DNA from 2 places in the Brevibacillus parabrevis genome. Region 1 is predicted to be linked to the other one. Evidence: a T-box and tRNA genes for the amino acid it is inferred to sense, from the RefSeq annotation. Region 1 holds a T-box; the other holds one or more tRNA genes.
What was found. The T-box of region 1 lies ahead of ileS (isoleucine--tRNA ligase). A T-box ahead of a tRNA ligase gene usually reads a tRNA of that ligase, here a tRNA-Ile.
Positions count from the first base shown of each region.

Region 2: it encodes a tRNA-Ile, which carries the amino acid that the T-box ahead of ileS (isoleucine--tRNA ligase) is inferred to sense. The anticodon was not compared.

Region 1 is NZ_CP064090.1:5,387,118-5,390,534, forward strand. Features, by position in the region: gene ileS (isoleucine--tRNA ligase) at 1-1,126, opposite strand, end outside; T-box leader at 1,179-1,437, opposite strand; gene IRJ17_RS24770 (MFS transporter) at 1,508-2,713, opposite strand; gene IRJ17_RS24775 (thioredoxin family protein) at 2,746-3,309, opposite strand; gene IRJ17_RS24780 (hypothetical protein) at 3,346-3,417, opposite strand, start outside.
Region 2 is NZ_CP064090.1:2,889,255-2,892,671, forward strand. Features, by position in the region: gene IRJ17_RS13785 (phosphatidylglycerophosphatase A family protein) at 115-714, shown strand; gene IRJ17_RS13790 (hypothetical protein) at 958-1,398, shown strand; tRNA gene IRJ17_RS13795 (tRNA-Ile) at 1,689-1,765, shown strand; tRNA gene IRJ17_RS13800 (tRNA-Val) at 1,810-1,885, shown strand; gene drmA (DISARM system helicase DrmA) at 2,521-3,417, shown strand, end outside.

The sequences.
Region 1 (3,417 bases):
TGGAGAACAACAGTCCGCGATGGGCCAAGTCTTTGACGATGTCGACGTCGCACTCCTTGACGAAGCGCCCGGCAAAATCGGTAATTTGCTCCGTGTAACGCCCAGCCAGATTGACTACGTTCACGAAGTCCAGTCCGTGCTGACGGGTCGTGCGATAGTCGTCCTCTCCGTGGGCGGGAGCCGTATGGACGATCCCCGTCCCGCTCGTATCGCTGACATACTCGGCGTCGACGATGACATGCCCTTTTTCCACGCGGACGTAGCTGTACGGCGGCTCGTATTCCGTCCCGACAAATTCCGCCCCTTTGTGCGTAGACAACACTTCATATGCATCGGTGAACACTTTGTCTGCGAGATTTTTCGCGACGACGTACACTTCGCCGTTTTGCTTCACGCGCACGTAGTCCAGCTCTTTGTTGACGGCGAGAGCCACGTTTGCCGGAAGCGTCCACGGCGTGGTCGTCCAGGCGAGAAACACTTCCTCCCCCTGCTTGCTGCGGAACTTGACCGTCGCGCTCAAGTCCTTCACATCTTCGTAGCCTTGCGCTACTTCGTGAGAGCTGAGCGTCGTCTGGCAATCCGGGCAGTACGGACTGACGCGATGCCCTTTGTACAACAGCCCCTTTTTGTGGATCGTAGCCAAAATGTGCCAGACACTTTCGATGTAGTCGTTAGTGAGCGTCACGTACGGATGATTCATATCCGTCCAGTAGCCGATTGCCTCCGTCAGCTCCCGCCATTGCTTCTCGTACTCGAACACGCTCGCCTTGCAGCGCTCCACGAACTTCGCCACACCGTAGTTCTCGATCTCATGCTTCCCCGAGATGCCCAACTGCTTTTCCACGCCAAGCTCCACTGGCAAGCCATGCGTATCCCAGCCTGCTTTGCGCACGACACGGTATCCAGACATCGTTTTGTAACGCCCGATGAAGTCTTTGATCACCCGCCCGAGCACGTGTCCGATATGCGGCTGACCATTTGCCGTCGGCGGCCCTTCGTAAAACACGTAGTTCGGTTTGCCGAGCCGATTGTCCATCGATTTTTGAAAGGTGCCATTCTCTTTCCATTGCGCCAGCACACGCAGCTCGCGTGCCCTCGCCTTTTCTTTGACGTCGACTTTTCTCATTTCACTCATCCCTCCTGCGATTGATGTCCGAAAACGCAAAAAATCCCGCCCCCGAAGGGACGAGATTTCATCTCGCGTTACCACCCTTGTTCCGAAACGATCACGAAAACGTGACGCTTCGACACCTCTGCTACGTACCATCATACGCGCCCCTTGTAACGGCGGGGTCCCGGGTCAGCTTACTTTGTTGCGCTTCAGCTTTCCTTCTCGGAGAGGATTTTCGGCTAAGTCTTGAACGTTGGCTTTCAGCACTAGGCCAACTCTCTGGGGAACAAGGGGTTTAGCGTACTCTTTCTCGTCAATGAATTTGATCAGTTCAATTCGTACCTTCTTTTTACATCAGTTTTCCAGCTTTGTCAAGAAACGAAAGCAAGCGGTCTGTTACGCCGCGACCCGCTTCAAGCTTCTGCGGCTTTCCACGCGCGACAGGAACAAGCTTAGGACAAGGACGATCGCTCCGAACAAGTACGGTGCGTTCACATGCATTCCGTACAAAGTACCCGCCACAGCCGGGCCAAAAATGTTGCCCAGACTCATGTAGGCGTTGTTCATCCCGGCGACAAAGCCTTGTTCATCCCCGGCCCGCTTGGAGATGAGCGTATTGATCGCCGGACGCATGATCGAGGTCAAGGTAAAGAACAGCACAGTCAAGACGAGCATATACCAGAAGTTCCCTGACAAAAGCATCAGCACCATCGTGACCGCCGAGCTGAAAAACGTCCAGTTGATCAGCTTCTTTTCTCCAAAACGGGAGATCAGCTTCCCGATCAGCATAGCCTGCACAATCGTTCCAGCCAACGCTCCGACCGTGATGATGATCGAGATGTCACGCGGCGTATAGCCGAACTTCGCATCTACGAAGAGCGGAAAAATTACTTCAAAGTTCGCCAGCCCGAAAGTCATCGTAAAAATCAGCACGAGCATGATGAAATACGACGACTGGAAAGACTTGCCGAGTTGCAGGAAAATATTTTCTTTCTTCTGCTCCGAACGGCGGGCTGCCAGCTGTTTGTCTTTTGGCAATGACTCAGACAAAAAGAGCACGGAGCCGATCGTCGCCACGGCCCCTACCGCCGCGGAAATGTAAAACGGCATCCGCAGCCCAAGCTCGGCGAGAAAACCGCCGATCCCCGGCCCGATCACGAATCCGAGAGACATCGCCGCGCCAAGCAGTCCCAAGCCTTTTCCGCGCTTGTCCTCGGTCGTAATATCGGCGACGTACGCGAGCATGGAAGGAATCATCGAAGCGGCGCCGATTCCCCCGATCAAACGGGAGAGGTAGAGCACCCATGTCTGTTCGGCCAGGGCAAACACCAGATTCGAAATCGTAAACAACACCAGGCCGGAGACGATCATGATTTTCCGACCGTATTTGTCCGACCACTCTCCCGCGATCGGAGAGAACAGAAACTGCGTCAAACCAAACGCTGCCACCAAGTAGCCAGCCGTCTTCCCGCCTGCTCCAAATTCTTTCAAAAACTCGGGCAAAATCGGGATAATCAAGCCGATTCCGAGCATGGCAATAAACATGTTCATCATCAAAAAGAGAATCGGTCGCCCGCTATTCTCTGCATTTTCACTTTTCATTGATCCAATCCTATCCTGTTTATTTTTTCTCTTTACGCTTTGAGCCTCGCCTTCACGCTTTCGATCACGGTGCGCCACACCGCAGGATCAGTCGTGATCGTTTCCTTGAACGTCCGATACAGCTGCTTTTGCTTCTCCTCAAAATCCGGCGCATCGGTCGCAGGCAGCGTCGCCCGCGCAGTCGTGATCATTTCCTGCACCTCTGGCGAGCGCGGCCCCCAGACACAAGCTTCGTAACCATCCTGATCGAGGAAAACGAAAATCGGGATCGCCCGCGCTGTACCGTTCGTCAAGTATTGGTCCATCAGCTCCAGATTCTCGTCGCGAATGAGGAAGCGCAGCTCGATATTGCTTTCTTCCGCGATGCGTTGAATGACCGGAACGCACAGCGCCGCATCTCCACACCAGTCGGCTGTCAGCACGATGCCTTTCCAGTTGCGCGCGGACAGCTCCTTCCAAAACGCGAGATCTTCCTCGCTGAACGTCAGCTGCTCGTAGACGCGGCTCAACTCTTGCTTGTTCACATTCATGCTGTCGCGATACTGCTCAAACGTCATTCCTTTTTCAAACCAACTGCTCTGATTCACGTTAGACATAATGGGTACTCCTCCTCTATATGCAAAAATGATAAATCATTGCTCCCAAATCGCTGACGTGCCCAGGCGATTTCGCACAGAAAAATGTCTGGCCTTGCCCGTTTGCAC
Region 2 (3,417 bases), 2.5 Mb from region 1:
GGCAGGAGGGCGAATTACCAATTATTTGGGCGAAAGATTGTCGCAATTTTGTCACCATGTGATACTATGGTAGGAAACGACTTCACTCGATTTGTGGAAGGGGTTGTCTCTTATATGAAGAAGCAAGTACACAGCATCGAAGTCAGAAACGCTGCTCTCAACCGTCTGGCAGAACGTGGCGTCACGGTGGAGGATATCGCTGAGATTGTCTATCTCATGCAGGCCCCCTATCACCCTGGCCTGACCATAGAACCGTGCATCGAGAGCGTAAAAGCCGTCTTGGAAAAAAGGGAAATGCAGCACGCCATTTTGGTAGGCGTTGAGTTGGATACGCTGGCGGAAAAAGGACTGTTGTCCGAGCCGCTCCAATCGATCATCGCAACGGACGAAGGCCTGTTCGGATGCGACGAGACATTGGCACTAGGCTCCGTCTTCGGATACGGCAGCATCGCAGTTACCACTTTTGGTCACTTGGACAAACATAAAGTGGGCGTCATCAAAAGACTGGACACCAAGTCGGAAGAAGGCCGCGTCCACACCTTCCTCGACGATCTCGTAGCCAGCGTGGCCGCAAACGCCTCCAGCCGCATGGCTCACCGCATGCGGGATGAGCAGGAAGCAGAACAAGCCCGCTTGGAAGCCGAAGCACTCAAGCGCGGGGAAGCCAAGCTGCGCGTGGAGGAAAAGGCCGGGGGAACCGAGCAGGCGGGGTAAATGCGTTGCTGCGTAGGTTGGCGGTTTTGATGGTTGAGAGGATTTAGGTGGCTTGGATTGTTACCTACCTATCTTTGTGTGGTTGTTTTGGGCAGGGATTAGAGAGCAGGGGTAAGGTAAGAAAGAGCAAGGAAGCGGAATTTTGTTGGCGGGATTGTGAAAAGCCTGTCGGTCTTGAAAAGGTAGTAGATGGTAAAAAGATAGAGCGTTGTAAAAATCTAGTGAAGATCCAAAAATAGTAAATTGTATAAAGTAATCAAGAGCCATTTTTTCGTTGGTGCTGTTCCCATTTGGGCTGCCGCTTGCAGGAGCGAGAGGCAGGAAGGGTGGGGAGAGGAGCGGCGGGGATGGCTTTTGGGGTTCGGGGGTGAGAGTAGGGGGAGGGGGAAGTTAAAGTGTTGGAGTAGGGGAAGAAGAGGGATAAAGAGCAAGGACAAGAGCAAGGACAAGAGCAAGGACAAGAGCAAGGACAAGAGCAAGGACAAGAGCAAGGACAAGAGCAAGGACAAGAACAAGGACAAGAGCAAGAGCAAGGACAAGAGCAAGAACAAGAACAAGAACAAGAACAAGAACAAGAACAAGAACAAGAACAAGAACAAGAACAAGAACAAGAACAAGAACAAGAGCAATGCGACGGCACTCCCTCCCGATCCCCACTTTTCATTCCCCAAGCCCCAAAACTGATGGATGTAGCAATGATTTAGGAGTGTACTTAGAAAAGGGGGGCAGTCAGTAACAACTTGGAAAAGTTGAGGAGTGGAGGGCGAGGAAAAATTTATCGGTTATTTTTCAGCAGAAAGGGGAGACAGCTTGAGTTTTATAGGTGGTGAATACGCAATAAAGTAGGTTTTAAGCGGGTTTTTCAAGTTCTTTTGGTCAGAGTGAAAAAAATTACAAGAAATTATTCATTTCCTCTTGAAATCCAATTTAGGATGCTGTATAGTAATAAATGTGATCGACGTCCGGTGCGATTGGGGCCCTTAGCTCAGTTGGTCAGAGCGGTCGGCTCATAACCGATTGGTCGTAGGTTCGAGTCCTACAGGGCCCACCATTAAGTGAGTACATACGTTTCACAAGGTCACATACATATCCCATGATCCGGTAGCTCAGTTGGGAGAGCACCATCTTGACAGGGTGGGGGTCGCTGGTTCGAACCCAGTCCGGATCACCATAAAACAAACGATAAAACCCTTGTTATTCAAGGGTTTTTCTTTTTGTCTTGAAGTAGGGTGATCGGGAGCGCCCCCTAAAATAGTTTTCGTGGTCAAGAATTGGTCAAGAATAGTATTCTGGTCAATAGTGACTAATGTTTCCAGCTTAACATAGTTACGATAATAATTTGCGTAACTCGTTTATGGATTCATCGAGGAGTATCTGGATTAACTGTTAAAGTCCCATGTTATAAACAAGCATTAATGTCATTCTGTTACGCTGTTCGTCCCCCCAAAAGCATCCACCATCTATAAGTTCTAGTTTGTTTTCATAAGGTGTATGCCTTCTCCAGATCGAATAGTCTACTTTCTGGGGCGTAGCTTTCTTGGTATTATCAAGTGATGTTATCCTTTATTTAGATAGAATCATATTTTCAGAAAACGGAAAGGGGTAAGCTAATTATTTGTACTAACTTTTTTACACAATATTACTTTCATTGGTAAAACAATACTAATACTTGTTGAGTATTTTCTAAAAACTGTGAAAGTTTTTGCTGGGCTTTTCTATAATTGTTGTTTACTGGAAGAGGATTTTTGTCGTTTTATCTCGAATACAAGCCCTTTGTACTAGGAAATTAGACAAGGGGTTGATCAAATGGAAAGAGCAATAATTCTAGGGGAACTAATTAGAGAAGTATTAGGTCCCCGAAATGGAGCTAATGAAACTTTACCAAATGACTTTGATCCTAGAAATGAATATATTGTTGGCGTACTTTCGCCAAGGAGTGCGAATACAACTAGAGACATTGATGCTGAAGCCGAATTAATGAATGATGGGGAAGATGATGAACAGGATTCAAATGATGATTCTTTTGAGCCTGCGATAGCTGGTTCACCATCTTTAGATCCAAAATCACTTCCTAAATCGATGGGAATTTCATTCGTCGCAGAAATTTCATCTGAAAATGCTTTGGCTAATGTATGTTTTACATGGGGAAGATACATATCTAATGGGACTGAGTGGCTTCGAAAGCCATATTGGTTCCATAAAGAGTTCAATATCACTACTAATCATTATTGGTGTGATAATGAAAAAACTGGTGTAGAGTTTTTTGTAAGGACTCTTAAAATTGCAACTGATCGCTATAAGATTTCTATCTTTTTGGTTAACAATACTCCATTGGATAACCATTCTAAGCCAACTACAGCTGATTTCGTATTTCAACCTGAAATCCGCATAAATAAAGTGTCTGGATTTGAGTTTTGTGCTCTTGATGACGAAACAATATATGATAATGCAAGTGTAAGTGAACTTGAAGAGGAGGATTCACTTAAACTTCTATATAAGGAAAGGACTGCTATTGCTAGAGGACATTTAGTTGGTGCTACTTGGAAATCAATTGATATTCAAAGAGAACACCCAAAGCTAAAAGATTTAACATTTCCACCGTTTATTTGGAGTGATGGCTGTATCGTTCCAGAACAGATTAGAATACAGTTTAATTCTCCAGATTTGAGGACCGACTACACTCCGACATACCCGATGGAAGCG